2 linked regions of the Crateriforma conspicua genome follow. Each later gene encodes a partner of the first gene's protein in a complex. Links are inferred from orthologs where the notes say so. Each region holds a gene or a part of one and is shown in the gene's direction. Other genes may lie near its edges.

Region 1 (8,666 bases):
GTTCTGGACGACGAGCCGCCCAAATTCCAGAACCAGCAATCGCCCACCGACGTGGATGACCAGCTGGGCACGACCGCGCTGGACGCATTGTTGGTGATCAACGAACTTTCACGCCGTGGCGAAGACGAAACACTGGACCCACAAACCGACGCATTCAGTGGTCGGTATTACGACGTCAACGGTGACTACTTGCTAACGTCATTCGATGCACTCTTGGTCATCAACGAATTGAATCGGTCGGGCGTCTCCGGCGAATCGAACCCTGGCCCCATCGTCACATCAGTGGCAGGCCCGGCCCATTTGCCGAATGAAGATGAGTCGTCGGTCTTCGGCGACGATTCCGCGGCGGATGCTGCGATCGCGGAACTGTTCTAAGTCGCCTAGCATTCCCGTCGAATGAACCGAGACGAGTGATTCCACGGTGCGGGCTGGATTCACTCGGCCGGCTGGATTCACTCGGCCGGCTGGATTCACTCGGCCGGCTGGATTCACTCGGCCGGCTGGATTCACTCGGCCGGCTGGATTCACTCGGCCGGCTGGATTCACTCGGGCGCCTCAATTCATCGAAACGCGGTCAAACCGATTCGGTCACACCGACTTCTGCGCGGTCCGCGGGCAGCGCCACATGGCTGGACAAGGGACGAACGTCGGCCTTTTCCGATTGGCATTCCGAACTTGCCTGGTCGTCGCCGTGCGGTTGGATCGCATTGCTCAGTGATACATCGGCCAAGCGCGAGACGCCGCCACCGTTTCCACCGGCCCGTCGTCGCAACATCATCAGGCTGATGAATACCAACGCCAAGCAAGAAGCGCCCATCGCACCGGCCAACCGAACGGCAATCACGCCGCCGGGATGATCGGCCGCGTGCCCGAACCAACGCAGCGACAAACCGCTGCTGAACAGCAAACCGACGGTCGCCAGGCACAACAAGAACCATCCCATCCGTCGTCGGCGGTGTGGGTTCAGCGAAACGACGCCGACGAACAAGACAGGGATTCCGACAATCATCGGGATGAATTCAGCGGGATACTTCGCCGAATTGATGAACAACGCGAACACCGTTTGGATGCACAGCAGCACGCCCAAAAAGATCGTCAGTTGTGCCATTGATTCCTACCGCCAAGTGAAAATCGTGGTCACAGGTCAATCGCCGCTTCGCACGCGTGCAGCGCATTCGCCTGGACCGACGCTCCTGCGGCCGACGTCGTATCGGCCCCGCTCTAGTCTAGCCGCCCGGGGCGCCGCGTCACCACGCCAACCGGCCGTTCTTTGGCCGCGGGAATTGCAGCGAAACCAACGCCACAAGCACCACCTCAGTGACGCGGAATCCGGCACAAACGGCCGTCCCCCAAAGGTGGCCTCAGGCGGCTTTGTCGGCTTGGGCCGCCGCCCGGGCCCGTTTTTCGGCCGCGTTCTTGTAATCGACCACGTCCCAAACCAGGCCCAGTTTCTTCAACAGCACGATCATCATCCACGTCATGTCGAATTCCCACCACTTGTGCCCGTGCTTGGCCATTCGCGGGTAAGCATGGTGATTATTGTGCCAGCCTTCGCCGTACGCAAAGATCGCCACGATCCAGTTGTTGCGGCTGTCATCGGCGGTTTCGTAGTTCTTGTAACCCCAGATGTGCGAGGCACTGTTGACCAACCAAGTCGCGTGCAAAACCAAAACCAGCCGCAGACAGAATCCCCAAATGAACAGTGACGTGGCCAGCGAAAGGCCGCCAAAGGCGTAACCAATGCCGAACAATCCGGCACCCAGCGCCAAGTTCATCGGCAAGAACATCTTGTCCAAGATCCGCATCCCGCGATCTCGCATCAGATCCGGGACCCAGTGGTTCAAGTAGTCTTTGCGGTCGCCGTCATGGGTGTGAAAGGCCAACCAGAACACGTGGCTCCACCATCCGCCGTCGTGGGGCGAGTGCGGATCGCCTTCTTGGTCGCTGTGGGCGTGGTGTTTGCGGTGATCGGCCACCCAATCCAACGGGCTACCTTCGCCGGCCAGCGATCCGATTCCGCCGAACAGGTACCGCACCCAGTTGTGCGTCTTCATGCCGGTGTGCGTCAGCAGTCGGTGATAGCCCAAGCAGATGCCCAGGCTGCCGGTCAGCCAGTGCAGTCCGATCAGGGTGAACAACCCGGCCCAGGTGAACGTCATTGGTGCGAACAGGCATCCGATGTGGGCCAGCCCCAGCCAACCCAGGGCGTACAGGCTCAAATTGTCACGACGTCTCCGTTCCTGGGCGGTCGGCTTGCCATGATCCGGCTTCGCCATGCCGGTCGCGTCGGTTTCCATCTGTGGAATCGCCACATCGCCGGTTTTGGCATCCCCGTGGTTGGGATGCTGGTCAAGGCTGGGCGACTTAGGCGAATCGGCCTTCGTCGGATCCGATTCTCGGGTGGGCGAATCAATGACGGTCGACATGCAGTCTGTATCCTGGAAAAAGTCCGTGGTGAACCAGCGGCCGGATGCTTCGAAATGCGCTGTCTCGATCAACGCCGACCGCCGCTTGAGACGAATCTTAGCAATCGATTGAAACAGCCCTGTCACAGACCCGACGCCGCGTGTAACGGCCGTGTAAAATCTGTTCAGGTGTCCGGGCCAATCCGCCAACTTTGCCTGTTCCGACCGCCCATCGCAGCGTTCCGTACCGTGCCCCGCAGAGGGGTGCCGGGAATTGCCGGCTCGCCCGATCCCAGATCGGCTGCATCCGCGGTGGACCGTAGGGGTTGTAGCGATGATGCGGTTTGATCCGCCGGCCAAATCAACGCCTGTGCGGGTACGGCGGACCAGTCGCCCTAGGCCCGATCGCACGTTTGATCTAACCTAAACCGGTCCGCATCATCCCCGTTTTTCCGCCTTTTTCCGAAGCCGTCGACAGATCCTGGCATGCTGAAAGCGCTCGAACTGTCCGGATTCAAGAGCTTCGCCGATCGGACTCGGTTCGACTTTCCCGACGGCATCACCGTCGTCGTCGGCCCCAACGGGTCCGGCAAATCGAACATCGTCGACGCGATGAAGTGGGTCTTGGGCAGCCAGAGTCCGAAGAGTCTGCGCGGCAAGGAAATGGCCGACGTGATCTTCAAGGGCTCGCAAACCCGCGGCCCCTCGGGCGCCGCCGAAGCGACGATCATCTTCGACAACTCCTCGGGAAACCTGCCGGTCGATGCCCCGGAAGTCCACGTCACCCGGCGTGTGTATCGCAGCGGCGAAGGCGAATACCTGATCAACAAACAGGCGGTTCGTCTGAAGGATGTCCGCGATCTGATCCGCGGGACCGGCATCGGTATCGACGCTTACAGCCTGATCGAACAGGGCAAAGTCGACCGGATGCTTCAGGCCAACGCCAAAGAACGCCGCGCGATTTTCGAAGAAGCGGCCGGCATCAGTCGCTTCAAGGCAAAGAAAACGGAGGCCGAACGACGCCTGGGCCGCATCCAGCAAAACCTGACGCGTCTGGGCGACATCGTCGACGAAGTGGCGTCGCGATTGAAAAGCTTGAAGGGCCAAGCGTCTCGCGCGGAAAAGTATCGCCAGGCGACCGAACGCCTGCGTGAACTTCGCACCCAAGTCGCGTGGACCGACTGGCAGGAACTGACCCAGCAATTTGAAACGGCCGAAATCGAACTGGCCGAAGCGATCAAGCAACAAGAACAGCTGGAAATCCAACAACAGGAACTGCAACAACAACGCCAAGCGGCCGAACTGGAATTGCAATCGATCGCCGATGTGGCTCGCCAAGCGGAAGAACAGCGCGGCGCGTGGCTGGGGCAGATCGCGGAATTGGAAGGCCGATCCGCCGCCGATCGATCCACCGTCGAAGACCTGCGAAAGGCTCAGGCTTCATCGCTCCGGCGCATTCGTTTGTTACAGTCTCAAGCCGGATCGGCCGCCGCACAATTACGCTCCGCAGGCCAACGCTTGGCCGAATACCAGGCGGAACTGGACCGCGCGACCCAAAGGCATCAAGAAGCGGAAAAGCAGCGTGACGAGATCGGCGCCGAGGTCGCTGACGTCCAAACCAAGCGGACTGAAAACCAACGCGAACACCTGGTCCAGGTTCGCCGCGTCGCCGATTTGGAAGCCGACCGACAACGGCTGACACAGAAAAGCACCGAACAAGAACGTGCACTACAGTCGCTGGAACAACGCCGGACCGAGTCGCGTGAAGCCGTCGAACTGGCACGCCAGGATGCCAAGGCCAAAGCGGAACATGTCGCGCAACTGGACCAGTCGATCGCCGAAAGTGCCAAGCAGATCGAATTGGCCGACGCCAAGCTGCAAGACAATCGCCGCAACGCACGTCGTCGACGTGATGAGGTTGCCGCGCTGCGCGGCCGCTTAGAAGGCGTTTGTCAGCGGCTGGACGTATTGCAAGATCTGCAGAAACGTCAAGAAGGCGTCTCCGGCGGCGTCCGCGCGATTCTGGATCGGCTGCGCGAACTGTCGGCGCAAAGAAACGATGCCACACGGCACAAGTGGGCCGGCACGGTTCGCGGGATGGTCGCCGATTGTTTTCGCGTCGATGTCAACGTCGCGCCGCTGATCGATGCCGCCCTGGGCCAGCGAAGCCAGTACTTGGTCGTCACCGGCGATCTGACGCAACAGGCGATTTTGAACAAAGAGGTCGAAGTCAACAGTCGAGTCGGACTGATCCGGATCGATGAATTGCCCACCCGGCGACCGGGCGATCGCATCCGCCTTGACGGTATCAAAGGCGTCGTCGGCCGCGCCGATCGCATGCTGCAGTGTGACGAAGAAGACGAACCACTGGCACGACACCTGTTAAGCAACACGTGGATCGTCGATAGCCTGGCGACGGCGTTCAATCTGCGAAAGCTAAGCGGTGCGGGGCTGCGTTTCGTCGCCACCACAGGCGAACTCTTGGAATCCGACGGCACCATCGTCGTCGGCCCCGGCGGTACCGACACAGGGCTGGTCAGCCGTCGCAGCGAATTGGACGCGGCCGCACGTGAACGTGACCACTATCAATTTCAATTGAACGAGGAGGTCGCCGAAGCGGATCGCTTGGACAAAGTCGTCGATGAATTGGCCGCCGAACTTGGTCGGTTGGAACAAGCCCATCGCGGCGACGTCACCGCTCGGGCCGCCGCCAAAGCCGAATCGCGTCACGCCGAAGAAAATCTGAACCACCAACAGCGTGAACTCCGCCAGACCGAACAACTGCACGAAGACACCGCAGGTGAACTGACGGCAGTCCAAAGCGAATTACAACGCATTGCATCGGAGATCGAACAGGGACGCCACAGTATCGAGACGTTGGAACTGCAGGGTGCCGAACTGGACGAGGCTCTTTGCGGTGCCGAAACCGCATTCCAAGATGCGACCAAGCACGTGATGGCCGTCTCGGTCGACGTTGCACGGGCCGAACAGAAACACGAAGCCCTGCAAGCGACGATCCAACAACAACACCGCGATCAAGATCAACGCGAAGCGGCGGTTCAAGAAGTCCGCGACCAGGCAAACGCCACGCAAAAACGAATCGACGAAGCCAACGCGCGATTGTTGGACGCCGACAGCCGCCTGGCGATGCTGCATTGGCAGTCACAAGAAAAACAAGCGGAAATCCGTCAACTGGCACAAGCCGCTGACGAAGTTCGCACGACCACGAAAGCCGCACAAAAGGCAAGCGATGCGGCGATCAAGGAAGCTGCCCAGGCGGGTGGTCGCGTCCATTCCATCCAGTCCGCGCGGGATAACGCTCGGCTGCGTCGCGACACGCTGGCCGACCGCTTGCTGGAGGATTACGAGATCGACCTGCGCGGCACCGAACCGCCCGAAGACTTGCAACCGCCGGAAGACCGCGAAGCGGTGGATCGCGAAATCAGCCAGTTGCGAAACCAGTTGCAGAAGACCGGTTCGGTCAATTTGGAAGCGTTGGAGGAATTGGAAGAGCTGCAGACGCGATACGACGAACTGCACGATCAATACCAAGACCTGACCGCCGCCAAGGATTCGCTGCAGCGGATCATCGGTCGCATCAACGCGGACAGCCGCCGTTTGTTCATGGACACGCTGGAAGCGATCCGCCAGAACTTCCGCAAGCTGTATCGCAAGTCATTCGGCGGTGGTAACGCCGATTTGATTTTGGAAGAAGACGAAGACCCGTTGGAAGCCGGTGTAGAAATCGTCGCGACGCCGCCTGGCAAACCCAGCTTCAGCAACTCGCTGTTGTCCGGCGGCGAAAAAGCGCTGACCGCCGTCGCACTGTTGATGGCGATCTTCCAGTACCGCCCCAGTCCATTTTGTGTTTTGGACGAAGTCGACGCGCCGTTTGACGAAGCGAACATCGGACGCTTCGTCACCGTGTTGAATGAGTTCTTGGATCAGACCAAGTTCGTCGTCGTCACGCACAGCAAGAAGACGATGACCGCCGCGACGACTTTGTACGGTGTCACGATGCAAGAATCCGGCGTCAGCAAGCAGGTGTCGATCCGCTTCGAAGACGTCAACGAAAAGGGCGAAATCGAAAGCGAAGGCGAAGCCGCTTAGCGGTTGGACCGCTGTTACACACGAACGCTGATGATCTTCATCACTCAGTGGTTTTGCGGAAGCACTGGCGACGATCAATAGAAAGCGGCGCTGTTACCGCAAGGTCGCACAGGGTGCATTCAATCCGTCAGGCGATCGACTTGCGTTTGACGCTCTTGCGACGATAGTTCCGCACCACGCCCACGCCTGCGATCACGCCACAAGCCAACATCGTTCCGGGTTCGGGAACCGCGGTGACGGAAATCGTGCTGATCGACAACGCTTGACCTTGATATTCGGTCTGTCCGACGTAGTCATTGATCTCGTTGACGTAGCCGCCCACATACGTGATGTAATTTCGGTAAACACCCGATGTGTCACTCGGGCTGACGCCGGTCTGGATTCCGCTGTTCAGTCCGGCAAGAACCAACTGACCGCCCGCCCACGTCAAAGTGGTGCTACCCGAATCGCCGCCTTGCAAACCAACTTCATCACTTGATGTGCCACGCTCGTACGCGAATTCGATCGAATTGGTAATTTGCCCCGTGTTCAGTTCGACATTGAATGCAACCACGTCGGCATCGTTCATCCCCGCGACTTGCATGCTGGTCCCTTCGACGTCGCGTTTACCAAACACGTACAAATCTCGCCCCATCCAATCGGGTGCGAATGGCGCGGTCGCGATGCTGAGCGGTTTGACGCCATGCGCCGTCGGGATCGGGTCTGCCAAGGTGTAGATGCGAATGTCGGTATTGTTTCCGCCTCGTGCGATCGTGGTGTAACCATTGCTGGCGTACTGTCGCACGATTCCGTCACTGCCACGAAACTGGGCAACGCCTGTCGCGGCATGGTCCGCCGTCACATAGTGCTGGGGCGTGATCAGGGCCACGCTGTTGATCCCCACACCACTGATCTGGTTGTGATCGATCAAGAAACCGCTATTGACCGGCAACTCCGATCCGACACTGATCGCACCGGTTGCGAACCGCACATGTCGGTCAGGATCAAAGGAATCGAAAACGGCGGCTTCAGTGACCGAACCGGCGAAAGAAACCAACAAGGCCACGCACGCAAGCGATGGCATGCAGCGAAAGATGACGGAGAGAAACACAGATGAGGGATCCGGATGAGAAAATCGAAATAGTCGTCCAGTGTCTGCGGTGACCAGGTGGCCCAAAAAAAGATCGATGCCGTGACGTGGGCTTCAGGTGAGACCGCGTGCGCAGACAATTGGCAAAGTCTCGGCAGTCTAGTCAAAATACGCCGGAATATTCGGCACACTCATCAAAAAACAGCGCCCTCATCGTCGGGAATTCACACCCACCCGGGATTGAAACGGCGTGATCGCGTCCCTTACCCCCTCGGGAAGCGAAAGAGAACACACCACACGCCGGGTTAGAGATTGACGCTTGGTCCGCGGCGATACCGCCGCATGGCTCGCGTTTTCAGAGCAGCCCCACCGAACGCTGAAATTCGACCGGGTTCCAATAGTCGACGATCCGGTGAATCGTCGGCCCGGACATCTGAATGATCGACGCGGCACGGACCTCGAAGCGTTTGCCCGTTGCCGGAAATCCTGGCAAGTCGCCACGGTGCGTCCCGCTCATCACCCATGACGCCGCCGCATTATCACCGTCGACCATGACCTCCGTCGGATGGACTTCGAAGTCCGGTGAACCGGCGTAGGTCAGTTCGATGAAGGACCGGATCTGAGCAAGTCCGTCAAACTTGGCGGCGAACGCCAAGTCCTCGAACGAAGACTGATCATTAAAGAATTGCAGGACCGCATCCACGTCTTGCCGCGACCAGGCGGCATAGTAGTCACGAAGTCGTTGCGGCGTCGTCATGTAAGTATCTCCCGGGCGACTTCACGAATTGACCGATGCGGTGATGGATCATTCAGACGATACACAAACGCCAACCGATCGTGCCCCCAAGGCGATCCGCGAATCCTAGGCGATCAACGGGTCGACGACATGTCCGTGCACATCGGTCAAACGAAAGTCACGTCCTTGGTATCGGAACGTCAGGCGTTCGTGATCGATCCCAAGCAGTCGCAGCACGGTGGCATGGAAGTCGTGAATGTGCACACCGTCCTTGACGATGTTATAGCTGAATTCATCGGTTTCGCCGTGGGTGTAACCGCCAGGGGCGCCGCCACCGGCCATCCAC
Region 2 (7,314 bases), 500 kb from region 1 along the record:
TCACCGTTGACCCAGAAAAGATCCTGGTGGCCGTCGCCATTGAAATCGAGCACGGCCACACCGCTGCCCATCGTTTCGGGCAACAATTTTTCACCGGCGCGGCCGGTGTGATGCAAAAAATCGACGCCGGCGGAATCGCTGACGTCGGTCATCGTCAGCGTGGGCAGGTCGGACGCCTGTTGACGCAGTTCCGGGTTGACCGTTTCGAAGACTTGTGGCTTGGGCGGTTCCGGGGATTCCGCAAACACCAACCACATCAAACCGCCGGCGATCGCCAGCAGACCGATGATCAAGACCGACCGACGTAGGGCGACGCCGATGATGGCGTCGTCTTCGGTGTTTTCATCTCGAATCGGTTCGTTCACGGTCCACCCGTTGGGGAAAAGGCGACGGAACGACGGAAAGTCAGTCGACTTCCTTTTCGTCGATCCAGTTCATCATTCGACGCAAACCCTTGCCGACTTGTTCAACGCCGTGCTGGCGTTCACGGCGACGAGTGGCCTTGAAGAACGGAGCACCGCCACGATTCTCCAAGATCCAGTTGCGTGCGAAGGTGCCGTTTTGGATTTCCAGCAAGACCTTCTTCATCTCCGCCTTGGTTTCGTCGGTGATGATGCGAGGTCCGGTGCTGTAGTCACCGTATTCAGCAGTGTTGCTGATACTGTAACGCATGTAGCTGAGCCCGCCTTCGTACAACAGATCGACGATCAGCTTCAGTTCGTGCATGCATTCGAAGTAGGCCATTTCCGGCTGGTAACCGGCTTCGACCAGCGTATCAAAACCGGCTTTGACCAGTTCGCTGACGCCACCACACAACACCACCTGTTCACCGAACAAGTCGGTCTCGGTTTCTTCGGCGAACGTGGTTTGGATCACACCACCGCGGGTGCCGCCGATGCCTTTGGCGTAGGCCAAACCAATTTGCTTGGTTTCATCGCTGGCACCATCACCCAGGGCCAACAGGGCGGGGACACCGCCACCCTTTTCGTACTCGCTGCGGACCAAGTGTCCGGGGCCTTTGGGGGCGACCAGCATGGTGTCGATCCCGGCGGGCGGCACGATTTGGCCGAAGTGGATGTTGAAGCCGTGGCTGCACATCAAGATGTTGCCTTCGGACAAGTTATCGCGAATCGAATCACGATAGATGTCGCCTTGGACTTCATCGGGCAACAGGATGTTGATCACATCGGCCGCCTTGGTCGCATCGGCGATCGACATCGGCTTGAATCCATGCGAAACGGCCAAGTCATAATTGGCCGATCCGGGACGCTGACCGATGACAACGTCACAGCCGCTGTCTCGCAGGTTTTGTGCTTGGGCGTGACCTTGGGAACCGTATCCCAAGATGGCAATCTTCTTGCCCTTCAAATGGGACAGGTCGGCATCGTTGTCGTAATAAACCGTTGCGGCCATGTTGATCTATCGTTCGTGGGAGAAGTGGAAAACGGGCATTCAGTTGGACGATGGGCCGGACGATCGATTCGGTGTGGCACAATCGAACGTGCCGCAACGAGAAAGATAGCGATCGCACGGAAGGCAGATCGGCGACCGTGGACGCCGAATCAAACGTTGTATTTGCGGAGGATTTCAGGCGGTCGTGAAGCGACGAATCGTACCGACGTCGGACGTCGGCGGTTCTTCGGTGATGGCCGGTCCGCTGGCACCGCGGACCATGGCGACGCGACCGGTGCGGACCAGTTCGACGATTCCGTAGGGACGCATGCGTTCGATAAACGCTTGGACCTTGTTTTCCCGACCGCTGATTTCGATCATCACTTCTTCCGGACCGACATCGACGATCGCACCGCGGAAGATGTCCACCAATTCGCGGACTTCGCTGCGTTTCGGGCCGGCGGGCGCTTTGACTTTGACCAGCAACAGATCGCGTTCGACGAAATCGCGGCTGCTGATGTCTTGGACGCGGACGACCGTGACGATCTTTTCTAGCTGTTTCCGTACCTGTTCGACCACGCGATCGTCGCCGACCACGACAAATGTCATGCGTGACAATCGTCGGTCTTCGGTTTCGCCGACGGCCAGCGAATCGATGTTGTAGCCACGCGAGGCCAGCATGCCGCTGATATGGGCCAGCACGCCGGGGACGTTCTGGACCAGAGCCGATAAAACGTGACGGTGCGGAGGGTTAGACATGGTTGGGCGATGATTGGAAATGAAGGCGATATTGTGTGAAGGCGTCGAGTCGACCGGCGGCGCAAAGATCGCCGAAACGTCGCTGCCCGGCCCAGAGTCGGATTCGCCTGGAATGGACGTGCCAAAACCAAGCCGGGCATGATAATTTTGGGTCGCAGGAGTCACAAGGGCGGGAATCCGCCGGGCCGATCACAGGGTGGGCCGACAACGGAGCGGGAAACCGCCCGGCCGCAACCGAACGGACACGCCATCGACATGAATTTTCGCATCGACTTGCCCGCTTATCGTGGTCCGATCGACCTGCTGCTGTACTTGGTCCGCCGCCAGGAGGTGGCCCTGACACAGATCTCGCTGGCGAAAATCGTCCAACAGTACCTGGAATATTTGGACATCCTGAAAGCCCTGGACCTGGGGGACGTCGGGGATTTTCTGGACCTCGCGTCGACCTTGGTGGAGATGAAAAGCCATGCGGTGCTGCCAAAAATCGTCGAGGAAACCGAAGACGAAACCCTGGAGGACCCGCAGGACGAACTGATCGAACGGCTGCTGCAGTACAAGGAAATCCGCGACGCGGCCGCCGTCCTGGATGAAATGAGCCAACGGTGGCAGGAAAGGTTCGAGCGGATGTCCGACGACCTGCCCAGCCGTCGCGTGGACCCGGGCGACCAGCCGATCGTCGATCTGGAAATCTGGGATTTGGTCAGCGCGTTTGGTCGCATCATGCGGGAATCGGCCGGCCCGCCGCCGACGGAGGTCATCTATGACGACACACCGATCCACGTGTACATGCAACAGATCCACACCCAATTACGTGACCACGCAAGAATCCCGCTGATCGACTTGGTCACCGGCGGAGAACACAAATCGGCGTTGATCGGATGGTTTCTGGCCACACTGGAACTGACCCGTCACCACGGCGCGGCGGTCGAACAGGACGACTTTGGCGAAGTCTATGTGGTCCGCACCGACCACTACAGCGACGACTTGGCGGTACACGAGGTGGACAACTATTCCGCCGAAGGATTGGACAACACGAATTTGCCCAAATCCAGCCCCGCCGTGACGCCGACCAGCGGCCAAACCGCCTCCGAGCCGACGCAAAGCGGCGATGAAGCCGACCCAACGCAAAGCGGCGAAGAAACAGAATCTTGAACGATCGGCCGGCCTAACGCCGGCTTCCCGAACAAATGAAACTCAGGTGCAAGCGGGCGTTTTGCTTTGAGACAAGCATTTGCCGATCTGGCGGACGGCCTGACGCAAACGCTGTTCGTTTTCCACTAAGGACATCCGCAGATAGCCTTCACCGGCGGTGCCGAATCCGCTGCCGGGACTGACCGCGACATTGCCTTCTTCCAACAGCTTCATTGCAAAGTCCATCGTCGACATCGACGACTTCCACGGTTCGGGGACTTCCGCCCAGACGAACATGCCGGCCTTGGGTGGCGTGACGTTCCATCCCAAACGACGCAGCCCGCTGACCAAAGCATCGCGTCGGCCTTGATAGATCAGCGATTGGTTTTCCACCGTCGCCTCGGTGGCCCGCAGCGCGACGATGGCCGCGATTTGGATCGCCTGGAACATGCCGTAATCGTAGTAGCCTTTGATCGTGCCCAGGCCACGAATCATTTCCGCATTGCCCGCGCAAAAGCCGACTCGCCAGCCGGCCATGTTATAGCCCTTGCTCATCGTCGTGAATTCGACACCGACATCCTTCGCGCCCGGTGCGCTCAGGAAGCTGGGTGGCTGGTATCCGTCAAAGGCGACGTCGGCATAGGCAAAATCGTGGATGACCATCAAGCCGTACTTTTTGGCCAAGCGGACGACTTCGACGAAGAATTCCGGCTCGATGACCGCGCTGGACGGATTGTGCGGATAGTTGACGATCAGCACCTTGGGCACCGGCGTCATGTTTTCGCAGGTGTAAGCAACGTTGCTTAGAAATTTCTCGCTATCGGCGACGTCCAACGCCACGACATTGCCCGAAGCCAAGATGACGCCGTACATGTGCACCGGAAAATAGGGCGACGGAATGATCGCGGTGTCCCCGGGGCCCATCAGCGCCAGACACATGTGTGAAAAGCCCTCCTTGGACCCCAAACAAGCGATCACCTCATGTTCCGGATCCAGCCGAACGCCGTACTTGCGATGGTATTTTCCGGCCACCTCGCGGCGCAGATTGGCAATCCCGTTGGACTTGCTGTATCCGTGGTTACCCGGATCGGCGGCGGCATCGGCCAGCTTTTGAATCACGACCGGATCGGGCGGATCGGACGGGTTGCCCATGCCCAGGTCGATGACGTCATCGCCGGCACGTCGTTTTTGGTACAGCGAATTGTTGATTCGCCCAAACATGTAGGGCGGCAACCGGTGCACTCGCGAAGCAAAGCTGACCTCGAACGGGTGTGGCGGCGGATCGGTAGTCGGCGGTTCGATCGCCGGTGCGTCGATATTGGGTGTGTCTGGATTGAACGTATTGGACATGGCTGGGCCGCTGGAACAAGAAATTCACGACGGGCAATCGATGTCAACTTAGACACCTGATCCGGTTTCAGGGAAGCGTCCGGCCGCGCCCGGTGGCCAATTTTCGGGCCAAAAAAAAGCCGACCCCACAATCGGGTCGGCTGGGGATCGTTCGGTTCCGCTGCTGACGGTTTGGCTCGGGGCGGCCGTCAACAGCGTGGAAAAATTTGGCGTGCGGACGATCAGCGACGCGTGGTCGCCGCGGCCTTTTTGGCGACCGCAAAGAAATTTTCAATGCTGGCGTTTTCCTTCAACTCGTCAAACTTCGACGCCATCGCTTGGGCCAACTTCTTTTCCGACAGGTCGCGAACCAGTTCTTCGCGGACCGCATCGAAATCGCTGACGACCGGTTTGGTAAAACCCTGGCAACGCATGATGATGTATTTGTCACCGGTGGCCACAATGCCGCTCAATTGCCCCGGCTTCAACGAAAAGGCTTCCTTTTCGATCGCCGGCTGGCCGCCGTGTTTGCGGATCGGCGGCACCAGCCCGGCGTTGGACGCCGACGACGGTTCGATGCTGTATTGTTGGGCCAATTCGCCAAAGAACTGCGGCGTCGGGTTATCGCGGGCCATCTGCCATACCTTTTGCGCCGTCCGCTGATCGCCCAGAACGATCGCCAGGACTTCCACCTTGGGTCCGTATGCGGAATCGAATCCGCGTTTCAGTTCTTCGTCGTTCAATTGGACTTCCGATTCGACCAACTTACGCAGCGCGACGCTGGGCCAAACGGCATCGCGAACATAGATGTCCTCGGTCGTGTCTCCATCGCTTACCACCGATTGCAGCCAGCTTTGGATGTCGGCCGAACCGTCGGGCTTGGTGAACCCGAACGCGATCGCGGCACGTTCGGTTTCGGCGGTCAGGTCGGCGGCGGCAACGGTGACACCATTGCTGCGAAGGGCTTGCGTCAAAAGACGACGATTGATTTCGCCTTGCAGAACTTCTTCGCCGTGGCGACGAACCGCTTCCTCGGCAACCTGTGCAATCGTCAGCGGTTGGTTGTTGACCAGGGCGGCAACACCGGGGTGCTGTTTTTCCGCCGCCGGATCGCCGAAGACCTTTTTGACATTGGCTTCGCTTTGCAGTTGCTCGAACAAACCGGCCGCGGCGACGCGAATTTTTTCGTCGCGGATCTCGTCCGCGATTTGCTCACGAATCGCGGGGATGGCTTGGGGTGCCGGGGTGGCGGCGGGAATACGCCGGACCGCTTGCAGGATCATCCATTCGTCGCCGACCTGCAGAATATCAGTGACTCCGCCATCCTGAAGATCAAACACGGCGGTTTCGAAATCCGGCTGTCCGGTGTAGCGGCGAATCGGTGGGATCAAACCACCGACGCTGGCGCTGATTTCGTCTTCGCTGAAACTCTTGGCCAGTTCGGTAAACTTCGCCGGATCGGATTTGGCTTGGGCCAGCACTTGTTCGGCTTTCTGTCGATCCTTGGTCACGATCATCCGGCACTTGACCGCTTCGCCGTAGCGAGCCAGATACTGTTTATTGAATTCTTCTTCGGTGACTTCGATCTTGTCGGCCACCAAACGTCGCAGTGCCAACATGGGCCAGACGACGTCGTTGCTATATTCAGCGGCACTGACGTTGCGTTCTTCTTGCAGCAGCTGCAGCAGCCCGCCCATGTCCAAGCGGAACTTGGCAGCCTGACGAGCGATTTCGTCGCTGACTTCTTGCTTGGTGATTTCGATGCCACGCTGCTGACATGCTTGCAAAATCAGATAGCGATTGACCATGGCGTCGACGATGTCGCTGCCGTAGCGTCGCATCGTTTCGTCGGCCAAGACCTTCTCGGTGATCGGGTCGGCGTTGACGGTCGCCACCACTCGGCTCTTTCCACCGGCAGTCGCGGGTGCAGTCGCTGCTGCGGTCGACGCCTGTTGCGCCACGACCGGCCTGTCCCAAGCGGCGATGAAAACCATCGCGACAAAAACGGACAGCCCCAATCGTCGGACCAGTGTCACCATCCAGGGACGAAGTACGGCAAATTCCAATGGCATTCCGGTCACTCCTTTGAACCGTCTACTCGGCATGGACATGTCCAAGGGCATCCAATCGCCCTTCGATATTCCGCGTTGATTCGCCACACACATCGCCGGCACAGTGGTCGGTTGGATCGAATCCACTTCGGAACGAACGACCCAGATTTTCTCGGCAATCGCCGGAAACAACCAACTTGTCATGCCGTCCAGCGAAGGCGGGCACATCGGAACCCTAGAAAAATTGCGGTTTCGGCTCAAGACGAATCGTCGCCGATCCGACACGCCCCCAACCGACGGGCCGCATCGATGATCTGTCGAATGAAAAAGCGTCCCGCATGACGCTGGCGGCGCAGGTGAATCCAAATCGCGACTGGGGTTTCGACGTTTTTCGGGTTTTTGTTAAAGCCGGTCATGGCAACGGCCGACACCCGGTCGTTTTCAAGCCTGAACCGACCAAAAGTCTTCCGAAATGCCCGTGATGGTTGCCGTCATGTCAGTTCGATCTATCACTCGATCATTCACCCACTGCCGCACCGTGACTCCGGTGCAATGCCTGGTGTGCCTGGTCGCCGCATTTGCTTTGCCAAGCTTCATCGCGGGTTGTCGGCAAACCACGACCACGACGACTGGTGCCTTGCAACCGCTGACC

Evidence for each region.
Region 2: the proteins of smc (region 1) and Mal65_RS16045 are in contact, whole or in part, in a crystal structure (PDB 3ZGX), measured with the Bacillus subtilis proteins. The link is inferred for Crateriforma conspicua from one-to-one orthologs.

The regions. Positions count from the first base shown.
Region 1 is NZ_CP036319.1:3,901,384-3,910,049, forward strand. What follows is about bases 2,540-6,715. They hold smc (chromosome segregation protein SMC), read left to right. Parts: upstream 2,540-2,891; coding sequence 2,892-6,515; downstream 6,516-6,715. Other genes in these bases: Mal65_RS14400 (hypothetical protein), read right to left, coding at 6,643-6,715. Outside these bases: Mal65_RS14380 (PKD domain-containing protein), read left to right, coding at 1-375; Mal65_RS14385 (hypothetical protein), read right to left, coding at 575-1,108; Mal65_RS14390 (acyl-CoA desaturase), read right to left, coding at 1,362-2,426; more of Mal65_RS14400, read right to left, coding at 6,716-7,578; Mal65_RS14405 (ester cyclase), read right to left, coding at 7,940-8,341; Mal65_RS14410 (DUF1501 domain-containing protein), read right to left, coding at 8,447-8,666. UniProt on the Bacillus subtilis protein: Required for chromosome condensation and partitioning.
Region 2 is NZ_CP036319.1:4,402,303-4,409,616, forward strand. The notes cover bases 1,531-4,354. They hold Mal65_RS16045 (segregation and condensation protein A), read left to right. Parts: upstream 1,531-2,406; coding sequence 2,407-3,303; downstream 3,304-4,354. Other genes in these bases: ilvN (acetolactate synthase small subunit), read right to left, coding at 1,588-2,151; Mal65_RS16050 (aminotransferase class I/II-fold pyridoxal phosphate-dependent enzyme), read right to left, coding at 3,346-4,354. In the rest of the region: Mal65_RS16030 (CRTAC1 family protein), read right to left, coding at 1-365; ilvC (ketol-acid reductoisomerase), read right to left, coding at 406-1,413; more of Mal65_RS16050, read right to left, coding at 4,355-4,632; Mal65_RS16055 (peptidylprolyl isomerase), read right to left, coding at 4,854-6,683; Mal65_RS16060 (hypothetical protein), read left to right, coding at 7,156-7,314. UniProt on the Bacillus subtilis protein: Participates in chromosomal partition during cell division. May act via the formation of a condensin-like complex containing Smc and ScpB that pull DNA away from mid-cell into both cell halves.